Labilibaculum antarcticum: one gene and its partner. The protein of the gene in region 1 interacts with the protein of each later gene in a pairwise test. Links are inferred from orthologs where the notes say so. Each region holds a gene or a part of one and is shown on either strand. Other genes may lie near its edges. The genes, in order: tsaE and rlmB.

Region 1 (6,666 bases):
ATGCAAAAGCGCTTAGTGATCCTAATTTCTTTGCAAAAATTGAAGCTGAAGGTCAAAAGGCAAATCAATTGTATGCATCAGCATATGAGGATTTTCAGAATTTCTACTATCTGAGAGTGATAAAGAGCTGTAATGAAGGTTTATTAAGATATCCGGAAAGTGATTTGCGTCCTAACTTTTTATTTTTGAGAGCCTTGTGCATTGGCCGAACAAAAGACATGTCGCAATTTAGACAATCACTGGATCAGTTGATTGAGTCGAAACCAACAGCTGAAATTGCAAATACGGCAAAAGCCATTCTTAAAGCGCTTGATTATGGCGCGGTTCCTATGCAGTATTCTGAATTGGATATGGAACAGGCCCGACAAAATCGTTTGCTTAGAAACTGGCGAATGGAAGCTGAACAGGCTACTGTTGCAGTTGCTGATACAAAGAAAGATGTAAAAGAGAAGCCCATTTATAAATTTGCAGAAACAGAGGAACATTACTTTGTATTGCTGTTTGATAAGAAAGATGCGGATCCTAACCGGATTCTATTTAATATCTCAAAATACAATTCGGAAAGTTACAATGACCGTGTATTTAAAGTGGACAGACTCTCTTTAAACAAAGATCAAATCATGGTTATGGTGAAAGGTTTAACGGGCAAACAAGATGCTTTAAATTACTTTCACGGAGTAATTACGAATGATAAGGCTTTTGCTGGCTTAGAGGATGTAGATTATCGAAATTTTGTGATTTCGGGTGCCAACTTTAAGATCTTCAAAAAAAATCAGGACGTTGAAGGTTATCTGGATTTTTATACCAAAAGCTATTTTAATATTGCCAGACAAGAAAGCAAAACTACCGTTAGAAGAAATGATAAATTAGTATCCGTAAATTCTAACTTGGATTCAACAAAGTTTGCTGTTAATTCTAACGACAATCATAAATTTATTCTTTTGGTGCCGGTACGAAAAGTGAATATTGGCAAATTACGAACAGATATTTTTAATCATGATAAAGATTTTACGGTCATAAGAGATCAGTATGATACCGATCTAAATATGATTGTTGTGAATAATGTTGGCTCTAAGTCGGAGGCAATGAATTATTTTAGAAATTTGATAAAGGATGAGTCAGTGTATGCTCAATTGGCAAATGTGGAATATCGAAATTTTGTAATTACCGAGGAAAATTTTAATAAATTTTATATCAGTAAAACACTATTTCCATATCTTGATTTCTTCAAAGAAAATTACCTGAATGATGAGACGGTTTCAGAGGTTAAGCCTATTGAAGAATTAGTTCAGGAAGGTATTTATACTTATAAAGAGGATACGCCACACTATTTTGCATTGGTTTATTCGACTGATAATGTTGATAAAAAACTGCTTTTAAACGGAATTAAAAAATACAACATAAAAACCTTAAAAATAGAGGTTCGCAGCTTGGATGAGAATCGGGAAATTCTTTTGGTTACCAACATGCGAAATAAAAAACAGGCCATGATGTATTTCAGAGCAATTGTTACGAATCGTATGCTTTTTGAACCGGTAGAGAAGGTCAACTATCGAAATTTTGTGATTTCTGATGAAAATTTAGATGTTTTTATGAAGGATGGCGATCCTGCTATCTACCTGGAATTCTTTAAGAAGTGGTATCTTAGGTAAATTTGGTGAAATAAAAGCAGGTGCTTTTCGTTACCACTAGTAGTAAGCCAGGTTGTTTCCTGGATGAAATTAAAATGAACGTTTGTGAAAGATATTACGATACTTTGGGTGGATGATGAGATTGAGTTGTTGAAACCTCATATTATTTTTTTAGAAGGGAAAGGATACATTGTAAAATCATGTAATAACGCTCATGATGCTATAGACATGGTTCGGGAGGATCATTTCGATTTGATTCTGCTTGATGAAAACATGCCAGGCATGAGTGGTCTGGAAGCCTTGGGTGAAATAAAATCGATCGATTCGGCACTTCCTGTTGTGATGATTACCAAGAATGAGGAAGAGGATATTATGGATGATGCGATTGGAAAGCAAATTTCTGATTACCTGATAAAACCTGTGAATCCAAAGCAAATATTGCTTGCCATTAAAAAAAATCTTGATAAAAAGAGATTGGTTTCGGAAAAAACAACCACAGCTTATCAGTCGCGATTCGGACAGTTGGGAATGGAGATTAATGATTGCCGCAATTTTACCGATTGGATGAAAATGTACCGGAAACTGGTGTTCTGGGAGTTGGAACTCTCCAATATTGAAGAGACGGGAATGGACGAAATTCTGCGCATGCAAAAGAATGAGGCCAACAATCTTTTTTCCCGATTTATAAAGAAGAATTATCTGACATGGCTTGAGCCAGATTGTAAAGAAAAGCCACTGTTAACACCTTCCGTATTCAAAGAAAAAGTTTACCCTTTGCTTGAAAAAGGACAAAAAGTAGCTTTTATTCTTATCGATAATTTACGCTACGATCAGTGGCAAACACTATATCCGGTAATTAACAATTACTATTCGGTGGTTGATGATGATATGTATTATTCCATCTTACCCACGGCAACGCAATATGCCAGAAATTCTATGTTCGCAGGTTTAATGCCATTGGACATTCAAAAGAAGCATCCTGGTTATTGGATTCATGAAGATGAGGATACAAGTAAAAATCTTCATGAAGAGGAATTTATTGGTTTTCAGTTGAAACGTGATTACAAGGACGTAAGCTACAATTACGAGAAAATAAATAACGAAAAAATGGGCGCTAAAGTGATGGAGAACATTAGCGCTATTCTGGAATCTCAATTGAGTGTTTTTGTTTACAATTTTGTGGATATGCTTTCGCATGCTCGTACAGAAAGCGATATGATACGTGATCTGGCTCCTGATGAGGCTGCTTATCGTTCTTTAACCCTTTCGTGGTTCGAACACTCGATGTTATTGGAATTGATTAAGAAGCTGGCCGAGAAGAATGTGAAGCTGATAATTACTACTGATCATGGTTCAATACGGGTTCAAAATGCTGTTAAGGTAATTGGCGACAGACAAACGAATGCAAACCTTCGATACAAGATGGGTAAGAATCTGAATTACAATCCAAAACATGTTTTTGAAGTAACGGATCCACGAAAAGCACTTCTGCCTCAGGTAAATGTAAGTTCTTCTTATATCTTTGCACATGGCGAGGACTTTTTGGTTTATCCGAACAACTTTAACCACTACAGTTCCTATTATCGAAATACCTTTCAGCATGGAGGAATTTCACTCGAGGAAGTTTTGGTTCCATTGATAACTCTGACTCCACGCTAGAAATTAGATATCAATTATTTTAAAAATGAGTGTATTAAAAATTAACTCCCTGAAAGAGATTAATGCCGTGGCAAAGGAATTTCTTTCACTGGTGGGAAGTAAGCGTGTATTTGCTCTTTATGGAGCAATGGGAGTGGGGAAAACGACCTTTGTAAAAGCCATTTGTGATGAAATGGGTGTAGAAGACACCATCAATAGTCCTACATTTTCGATTGTGAACGAGTATCATACTTCAAAAGAGGATATCATTTATCATTTCGATTTTTATCGGATTGAAGATGTGAAAGAAGCTTATGATTTTGGGTACGAGGATTATTTCTACAGTAATGCCATGTGCTTTATCGAATGGCCCGAAAAAATTGAATCTATTCTGCCGAATGATGCTGTAGCGGTTCTTTTTGAAGAAGAAAGTGATGGTAGTCGCACCATTACCATTCGTTAATCAAGGGATATGCATAATAGCAAAAAATTGTTTAAATTGTAGATTCATTAACTTGTTAAAATCTCTTTTAATATTACAATTTTGCATATGGCGCCACGAAGTCAAGGATCAAGGAATTTTCCGATTGGGCAAGAATTTTATCAGCCTAAAGAAGAAATGTTGGAAGTTGAACGCCGACGGAAACAGTTAGCAATCGGTATCCCAAAAGAAGAGAATAAAGGCGAAAATCGAATTTGTTTAACACCTCAGTCTGTCGAAGTTTTGGTGAATAATGGCCATGATGTAATGGTTGAGCGAGGCGCTGGTCTTGCTTCAAATTATACAGATAAAGAGTACAGCGATAATGGAGCTCTAATAGTTAATGCAAAGAGCGAGATTTATCAATGTGATGTGATCATGCAGGTTTCACCTTTTTCGTCTGCCGAAATTGATATGCTCCGAGGAAATCAAATCCTTTTTTCTGCTCTCCAAATAAAGAGTCAATGTGGTGAGAACATTCGCAAGTTAATGCAAAAGAAAGTGACTGCGATTGCGCTGGAATTGGTGAAGGATGAGCATGATTTTTTCCCGGTTGTTCGTTCCATGTCCGAGATTGCAGGAATTTCAGCCGTAATGATTGCTGGTGAATATTTAAGCAAGTCTCATGGAGGAAAAGGGGTCATGCTGGGGGGAATTACTGGAATAACACCAACCGAAGTGATTGTTTTGGGAGCAGGAACCGCTGCTGAATATGCAACGAGAGCTGCCAGCGGATTGGGTGCAATGGTGAAAGTGTTCGACGATTCAATTTATCGCCTTCGCAGATTGGAAGATCATTTAGGACATCGTGTTTTCACCTCAATTTTTCATCCTCATGTTCTTGAAAAGGCATTGGCTTCTGCCGATGTGGTAATTGGAGCCTTGCGCTACGAAAAAAATATAAGTGGTTTTATCGTTACCGAGGATATGGTTGCCAAGATGAAGCCTGGCTCAATTATTATCGACCTGAGTATCGATCAGGGCGGTTGTTTCGAAACCTCAATGATGACCACTCATAAAGATCCGGTATTTAAAAAGTTTGGTGTTTTGCATTATTGTGTACCCAACGTACCTTCTCATGTTGCCCGAACTGCCTCACTTGCTTTAAGCAATATTTGTTCTCCTTTGTTGTTGCAAATTGGACATAACGGAGGCGTTCATCAGTTTATTAAATACGATGTTGGCTTGCGTCATGGAACATATATTTACCGGGGAATCTTAACCAATCGCCGATTGGGCGATTCGTTTGGAATTTTGGCTAAAGATATCGATTTGTTGCTTGCTGCGATGTAGTTGGTGTTTCTAAGATTCTTTCAACAGCTTTCGCAAATCCATCTTCAATAACACTATCAGTTACCTGATATTTTAATCGTAATTCTTTGGGAGCATTGGCTACAACAAAACTGTGTTCACCCCAATCGAGCAGATCAAAATCATTGTAATCATTGCCTATTGCAAGCGATTCAGTGGCTTTAATTTGTAATTTGTTGCATAGCCATTGGCATCCTTGCCCTTTCGAAATGTGCTCAGGGAAAATCTCCATCCAAATGGATTCATGATCGAGTGGTGATGTGGCACGAATAATCTTGATATCAGTAAATTTTGTCTTTAACTCTTCAAACCAATCTACTCTATTAGGAAGTATGGCTAATATCTGACAAGCATCCCGTTTGGTGTCTTCCAGTTTACCTACCGGTGTAGAAAATTGCTTGTAGAGAGCCAGTCTTCTGTCAAAATCTAAATTTTTATTTCCAGTTTGATAGTACCAGAATTGATGATTCAATGGAATGGGATCTAGAATCATAAAATCAATCTCATGATCGATTAAAATTTTCGATAACTCCAAAACTTCTTCCGCTTCAATTTGTTGAGAGTAGATCAATTCCTTGGTGTCCCATTGCATGATGCCCGCTCCCGATGAGAAAATAAGATAATCAATCGGAAAATCTTCGGGCAATACCGCCAAAGCTGAATAAAGGGTTCTTCCCGTGGCAATCACCCTTATAATCTCTTTATCATGAAGACTCACCAGAGTATCGTAATCTTTTTTGCTAATGCTTCCCTGCGAAGGAAGCAAAGTGCCATCTAAATCAGTAACTACGATTTTTATTTTTGGAGTCATAAACGAAAGTTTTGGAAGAATTCTCAATTTACCGATTTAGATTGACAATTCGAAAAGAGATGATGGTTATATAGGGAAATGCATTTTCTTGATTTTCAAAAAGAAGACTCCCACCTCCCGCAAGTCTGCGACCTGTGGCGATTAGCGAGACGTAATAATCTCAATTACACAAATTCTTATTGCATTGGGTTTTCTTACTTGTAAAGTAGTTCTGAGTCGCATCATTACAAATATAGCAGTGCAAGAGATTATGCCAAAGGAAAAAGATTAATAGAAGTTGAGTTAGTTTAGACCACAAGTCACAGACATCCTGGAGGTGGTTGAGTCCACACTAAGGGAAGTACGTTAGGTTCCTATTTATATTGTTCTCTACCAGGTTTCACCTTCTCCCTACCCAAAATGAGTACAACATTCCTGTCCGTGATGGCCTGCCCGCTGTCCCTGAGCACCACCATTCTGTCCGTGAAGCGCTTTTCCACTGTCCGGGAAGACCTATTTCTTGTCCCTGAAGCACTCCGTCTTGTCCGGGATGATCTACTTCTTGTCCCTGAAACACTCCATCTTGTCCGGGATGACCCTCTTTGTGTCCCTGAGGGGCTTATCTTGAAATCGCTAAAGGGATTTAGGGGTAGGTTAAAAGGAAATTCTCTTCATCTTTTATTATGGCATATTTTAAGCGCCTAACTATTGCTCTTCTTAAATTGTTGTTAATTTTAGATGTTTCGTCCACTTACCCCAAACCCCTAAAGGGGCTTAAGGGTAGTCGTTTTTTTAGAGTTCTCTCAAATTAAATA
Region 2 (6,826 bases), 640 kb from region 1 along the record:
GGAAAAAATTGACCGTATTGAGATTGATGAAGAGGACACTTCTCAATTGAGTTTGAAATTTCCACCAGCACCTCGATCGGGAGATTTGGTTTGTGAGGTGAAAAATTTAAGCAAGGCATATGGTGATCATTTAGTTTTAAATGAGCTTGAATTCGTTATTGAAAGAGGAGAGAAATTAGCTTTTGTTGGTAAGAATGGAGAAGGGAAGTCGACTCTGGTAAAAGTTCTGATGGACGAAATCGAATACACTGGTACTTGTAAGCTCGGACACAATGTTAAGATTGGTTATTTTGCTCAAAATCAAGCTCAAATGCTGAATGAGAACAAAACTGTATTTGAAACTATTGATGATGTTGCAGTTGGAGATGTAAGGACTAAAATTCGTAGTATTTTAGGTGCTTTTATGTTTCGAGGGGAGGATATTGATAAAAAAGTAAAGGTTTTATCCGGAGGAGAACGTTCTCGTTTGGCCATGATTCGTCTGCTTTTGGAACCGGTAAATCTTTTGGTTCTCGATGAGCCTACCAACCATCTGGATATGAAATCGAAAGATGTTTTGAAAGAAGCATTGAATCAGTTTGATGGCACGGTTATCGTAGTTTCTCACGATCGTGAATTTCTGAATGGTTTGTCTTCAAAGGTATATGAGTTTACTAATAAGAAGATAAAGGAGCATTTGGGGGGGATTTATGATTTTCTGCAAGCCAAGAAAATGGATTCTTTAAAGGAATTGGAAGTGAAGAATACTGTTGCTTCGGTTCAGGTTGAAGTTGCATCATCAGATAATAAATTGAATTATTTGGAGCGGAAAGAGATGAGTAAAAAGATTTCCAAAATGGAAAGAGCAATCTCAAATTCTGAAGAAAATATTGCCCGGTTTGAAGAGAAGATAGCCGAGATGGAAGATATGCTTGCAAATTCTGAGAACATTCAAGATCAGTCTCTGTTTGCAAAATATGAGAAAGCCAAAAAAGATCTTGAAAAAGAAATGTCCGATTGGGAGAATTTAAATGAAGAATTAGAGCTTCTTATCGCTGAGAAGGGAGAATAGTAAATTTTATTAATGAAATGTTGATTTTAGGATAATTACTATCTTAGAACAAAAACAATGACCTCGCTTTCTGCTACGCCAACATTTTTCAATGAAAGAATACGATCTCTGGATATTCTTCGGGGATTTGCTCTATTGGGAATTCTGTTGATAAATATTCAGTTATTTGCGCTTCCCAATGCTTCTTTTACTAACCCATCAGTAATGGGAGAGTTATCTTCTTCCGATTATTTCTCATATTATTTTGTGAATGTTTTTGTGGAACTAAAATTCATGACCATATTCTCCATTTTATTTGGTGCAGGCATCCTTTTGTTTATAAACAGGCTTAATGAAAGGGGCCTTGATGGTTCTAGATTTCATATTAGACGCATGATGTGGTTACTTTTGTTTGGGATGCTGCATGCTTATTTTATATGGTTTGGAGATATTCTGGTTGCTTATGCCATTGTGGGATTGATCGCTGTTTTGCTACGAAAGATGAAGGATAGTTGGAAAATTGTTATGTGCGCGGTACTATTCCTAATTCCAATGGGCCTTTTTTATATAGTAGGTAGTTCTTTTGAAAGTATGCCACCTGAAATGGCTAAAGAAGTAATGGCCGATTTTAGTCCTGGTCCGAAATTATTAACAGCAGAAATAGATTTGTATCAAGTAGGAAGTTGGTTTGATATTTTCGTGAAACGGGCTCAACTAAATATGAATTATCAAATAGGTTCATTTTTCATGCTGTCTTTATGGAGAACAACCGGAGTAATGCTATTAGGAATGGTATTACTTACCAATGGAGTATTAACAGCAAAAAAATCGAAGCTGTTTTATTTTTCTATGGCTATTTTAGGTATTGGCATTGGAACTTTATTTTCTAACGAAGGATTTCATCGCATTGTGGAGACAAAATGGGAGGTAATCCATTTTTTTAAATATGGCTATCAGTTCAATTATTTTGGTAGTTTATTTTCCTCATTGGGTTATATTGGCTTGATCATTTTGATTTATCAATTGAAAATCATGCAATTTTTGACAAAAGGTTTTGAAGCAGTTGGTCGAATGGCTTTTACGAACTACCTTTGTCAATCCATAATTTGTTCCATTATTTTTTATAGTTATGGTTTTGGAATGTTTGCACGTTACTCAAGAACAGAGTTATTGATTTGGGTTTTGTTAATCTGGACTTTTCAATTGATTTCTTCCACTATTTGGCTGAAATATTATAAAATGGGACCATTTGAATGGTTGTGGCGATATCTTACTTATAAGGAAAAACCACAATTGTCAATGAATGTAAAATACCAATAAGCAAATTAATCGATGGCTAAACAAAGACAAGAGATGTTGTTCGGAATCAGAGCAACAATGGAAGCAATAAAAAGTGAAAAGGAAATTGAAAAAGTATTGATCAAAACAGGATTAGCAGGTCCTTTGTTTCAAGAATTATTCGATTTGATCCGCGAAAAGGGTATTGAATTTCAGTTTGTTCCAGTGGAAAAACTGAATACTTTGGATCAGCATAATAATCAGGGAGTTGTAGCTTTAATTGTTCCAATTCCTTATCAGGAAATAGAAGAAATTGTACCTGAGTTATTAGCTCAAGGTAAAACACCTCTGCTACTTCTTTTAGATGAAATTACTGATGTGCGTAACTTTGGTGCTATTGCTCGTTCTGCTGAATGCGCTGGTGTGCATGCCATTGTAATTCCTTTTAAGAATTCAGCGAAAATCACGCCTGATTCTATTAAAACATCTGCCGGAGCTTTGTATAACGTACCCGTTTGCCGAGTTCAGAATTTGAAGACTCTTGTCCGATATTTGAAGAAAGAAGGAATTCGAATTGTAGCAGCAAGTGAAAAGGCTGAAAAAGTTTATACTGAAGGTGATTTTACATTGGCGACAGCAATTGTAATGGGATCGGAAGATGTAGGTATTGAAGATGCTTTGTTACGCTTGGCTGATGAGCAGGTGAAAATTCCAATTGTAGGTTCAATTCAATCGTTGAATGTATCTGTTGCGGCCTCCTTAATGATATACGAGGCGGTGAGACAAAGGAACTAGACTTCTATAAAATATAGATATGAACGCAGAAATTTAATTTCTGCGTTTTTTTTTAATTATGAATTCAAATTTGTTTTATTTTTTTGTGGAATCCAACTTGGCATATTTGCCGATTTGGGCTTTCTGCCATAAAAGAAATCATCTAAAGGAACTGCAATCCTTCTGAAAAGTGGCGAGTGTTTTATTCCCCATCGAATAGAATTGTGAAGTAAATTATTCGGATGAGAATATGGACAAGTTGCCATGCAACGGCCGCAATCGGTACCAGCCTTGCTCCAATAAGTAAAGCAACTTTCGGAATTTATTTGCCAGCGTTTTGTGCCATTTACTAATTTGGGCGAATCAAAAGAAATTGATTGACTTGGACAAACTTCAGCACATTTCATACATCGATTACAGAAATCGAGTAGACTGTTGTTTTTCTTCCATTTCATGTATGGTAATTCAAAATCAGTAGTCACAACCCCTAAACGAACTTGTGGTCCTTCTTTGGGTGTCATCAGCAAACCCATACGACCAATTTCTCCCAAACCTGCATCTCTTGCAACAAGAGGACACAAAACTTCATAATTACCATCGATATGAGCTTTTGCCGAGTAGCCTAAATTGCGCAGGAATTGCCCCATTTGTACCGCAATTCGTCCAGCTTCTAAATATTGTTGTCCCGATTCCATAACAATGGATGCCTGGGGTGCGGCAGCAACCATTTCTTGTGTCATCTCAACTGTAAAGGCAATTGCGTAGGCATGATGATTTGTTATTTCTTCTCCATATCGATCTCCTCTGCCTTTATGTGAGTAGTAATGGTAATCTGATAATTTAGTGAAGCCAACGTTTAGCGCTCCCAATTTCTTTCCCCAGTTTTCAAGGAAAATTAGCATTTTTTCTTGACTTATTTTCTCTTTAACCGGATTTACAGGACCATCAATCGCATTCTTGAATTGATCTACGGCAAAAAAACTTGCATTCGAAGCTGCATAAGCCATGCTGTTGTAAAAGATTGATTCTTTATTGAGTAATCCTGCTTCTTTTCGAAATTTACTGTCTAACTCTTCCTTATCGGGATGATTCTGGTAGTATTCCTTATATCTTTCCGTATCAACTTTTAACTCATTTCTTGAGAACATGATGTCTCGTTCGTCAATTTGGGTTTTTGGAAAATCACCGCAAATATTCTTAGTCGTTGTAAAAGGAATTGCAAATGCGAACAGGGTAAGAAGAAGATCAATACTTAGAACTAAAGCTGCTATTTCCCATGAATAATACCAGCAGAGGAGATAGGGAACCGGTAAAACCAGCGTAATTAAAAGAGCTCGGAAAGTGGCTCTTTTTTCATTCTCCCTCCAAAAGGTGATACTTGTATAAAGCAGACTCAAGAAGAATATAATGGCAATTACCAGACAAATAAGAATTGCTAAAGTGTATATTGAATGCATCAGATTAAATGTTTTTAGAGACTGAAAGGTAGTGGTATTTTTTCAGCTTGTTTTCCTTCACATCTAATTTGGATTATTTCTCCGGCAGGATGGTTTTCCTTAAAAAAGAATTACCCGAATCAAACGAATTTGATCGGGTAATTATCTATAGTAATATTAGGGTTAGAATGCAGTTTGATTCTGACTTCTGAATATCGTCTTTCTCCTCTATCTCCTAATTCCCTTGCATATTTCAGATTCAGCTCTGCTAATTTGCTAAATTTAATTCTCGAATACAAGCCATTTTTAAAATCTTTTTAAAAATGATTAAAAAAAGAAGTATTTATCATTTTAGAGGATTAAATACAATGAATTAAACCTTATATAGGAAAGCGTTAATGCTCATGCCGGCACCAACCGAAGCAAAAACAATATAATCACCTTCATTAAGTTTATGATCTTCTAATTTGCCTTTTGAAATTTGATCGTAAAGAATTGGTACAGTACCTACTGAATTATTCCCCATTTCTTTAATGATCATTGGCATGATGTTTTTAGGAACAGTTTTTTCCTGATACAAACGGAATAGTCTTTTGGCAATGGCCTCATCCATTTTTTCGTTGGCCTGATGAATAAGGATTTTTTTGATGTCCTTAATATCCAATCCAGCTTTGTCAATACATTCCTTTACTACACCAGGAACATTGGAAATGGCATATTCGTAGATTTTACGACCATACATTTTAATAAAAAGACTATTGCTGTTTCCCGCGAAATCAGGATTGTCTGAAATGTCTGCACGCAAAAAGAAAGCTTCACTAATGGTGTCAGTTCTCATAGCATGAGATAAAATCCCCGATGCTTCTTCTGCTTCACATGCTTCCAATATTGCAGCACCTGCACCATCAGAATAAATCATACTGTCTCTGTCGTGCGGATCACAAACTCTTGATAAGGTTTCTGATCCAATTACCAATACTCGTTGAGCATCGCCCGATTTGATATAGTAATTCGCTTGAATCATACATTGAATCCAACCCGGACATCCGAATAAAACATCGTAAGCTATCGTTTTAGGATTCTCAATTTGAAGAAGATTTTTAACTTTTGCAGCTAAACTAGGCAATTGATTTGTTAGCGTAGAGTTTGGTTTAACATCCCCAAAATTGTGAGCAACTATTATATAGTCTAAACTTTCTTTATCTATTTTAGATGATTCTAAAGCATCCTTTGCTGCTAAATATGCAAGATCAGAGTTTACCTGATCATCAGAGGCATATTTTCTCTCCGTAATTCCGGTAATGTCTTTAAATTTTTCTATTATTACCTCGGAAGATGTTTCAATTTTCTGGCCATTTGGTTCGAAAAATTCATGATTCAAAAAATGCTCATTTTTAACTTGAACGGTTGGGATATAACTACCTGACCCAACAATCTTCGAAAATCTTTTGGTACTCATTGTTATTGTTTTCGTTTCAAATAATACATGTACCACTACTTTTAGGCACAAAAAAGGTTCTTAAGAGACAATTTCTTTATGTTCGAAAGATCTGATTTTATTAATAAGTCGTAAGATCAACTTACTTTAAGTTGCGTGTGCTAAGGTAAATATTTATTTTAAAAATGATGTTTTTTCTACTAAATTTCGAACCTATAACAAGCTGTTTGGATAAGTCTGCAATAGTCAAAAGCTTGTTATGTGCAATTAAAAACAAGAAATTTTAGTTAGGTTGGCTATTGTAATAGTTTCTCTTTTAGGTTTTTATCAGCTGGTTTATTGCAAAGCCAGATGCCAAATAATGCTTGTTTGAATTGCAATCCTCGAATGGAATGTTTCAGTTTCCCGTTTTTATATACCAAAGTGCCATCAGAAGGGGAATAGATAAATTCAAAGACATCCTCTTTTTCAATACCACCTAGGAAAACAGAGATGAAATCATTAATTTCTTGTTTTATGTTTTCCATTTCACCATTAGTGGCATTTTTAAAGCCCTCTCTTGTAGCTTGTTCCATTTTTTCAGATGTAATTAATCCGGATGTAATTTCCAAGCGGATTCCCATACTTTCATCTGTTGAAATAATTTTCTCAGCATCAGTCATATCCTGGGTAAGATATAAGCCCATAGCATACATGTTCATCCAAAGTTTAACACGAGCTCCTGCACCTTTTAATTGCAGTTGATGTTCCTTTACAATCATTTGGTCAGGTAGTTCAACTCCTCCAACTCTTGTTTGTGAGAAACTGTAAAAGCTTGATAGTAAAAGTAAAATAGTAAGTAGATTTTTCATTTTTGCTAGTTCAATTTAG

The links.
Region 2: the proteins of tsaE (region 1) and rlmB interact in binary tests that used the Escherichia coli proteins (3 or more experiments, as listed by UniProt). The link is inferred for Labilibaculum antarcticum from one-to-one orthologs.

The regions. Positions count from the first base shown.
Region 1 is NZ_AP018042.1:2,528,117-2,534,782, forward strand. What follows is about bases 2,332-5,023. They hold tsaE (tRNA (adenosine(37)-N6)-threonylcarbamoyltransferase complex ATPase subunit type 1 TsaE), read left to right. Parts: upstream 2,332-3,315; coding sequence 3,316-3,732; downstream 3,733-5,023. Other genes in these bases: porX (T9SS response regulator signal transducer PorX), read left to right, coding at 2,332-3,290; ALGA_RS10005 (alanine dehydrogenase), read left to right, coding at 3,820-5,023; ALGA_RS10010 (HAD family hydrolase), read right to left, coding at 5,009-5,023. Also shown: porW (type IX secretion system periplasmic lipoprotein PorW/SprE), read left to right, coding at 1-1,652; more of porX, read left to right, coding at 1,737-2,331; more of ALGA_RS10005, read left to right, coding at 5,024-5,043; more of ALGA_RS10010, read right to left, coding at 5,024-5,872. UniProt on the Escherichia coli protein: Required for the formation of a threonylcarbamoyl group on adenosine at position 37 (t(6)A37) in tRNAs that read codons beginning with adenine.
Region 2 is NZ_AP018042.1:3,168,480-3,175,305, forward strand. Bases 1,381-4,232 are described here. They hold rlmB (23S rRNA (guanosine(2251)-2'-O)-methyltransferase RlmB), read left to right. Parts: upstream 1,381-2,362; coding sequence 2,363-3,103; downstream 3,104-4,232. Other genes in these bases: ALGA_RS12495 (DUF418 domain-containing protein), read left to right, coding at 1,381-2,350; ALGA_RS12505 (4Fe-4S dicluster domain-containing protein), read right to left, coding at 3,160-4,232. Outside these bases: ALGA_RS12490 (ABC-F family ATP-binding cassette domain-containing protein), read left to right, coding at 1-1,051; more of ALGA_RS12495, read left to right, coding at 1,109-1,380; more of ALGA_RS12505, read right to left, coding at 4,233-4,539; ALGA_RS12510 (3-oxoacyl-ACP synthase III family protein), read right to left, coding at 4,892-5,977; ALGA_RS12515 (chalcone isomerase family protein), read right to left, coding at 6,253-6,807. UniProt on the Escherichia coli protein: Specifically methylates the ribose of guanosine 2251 in 23S rRNA.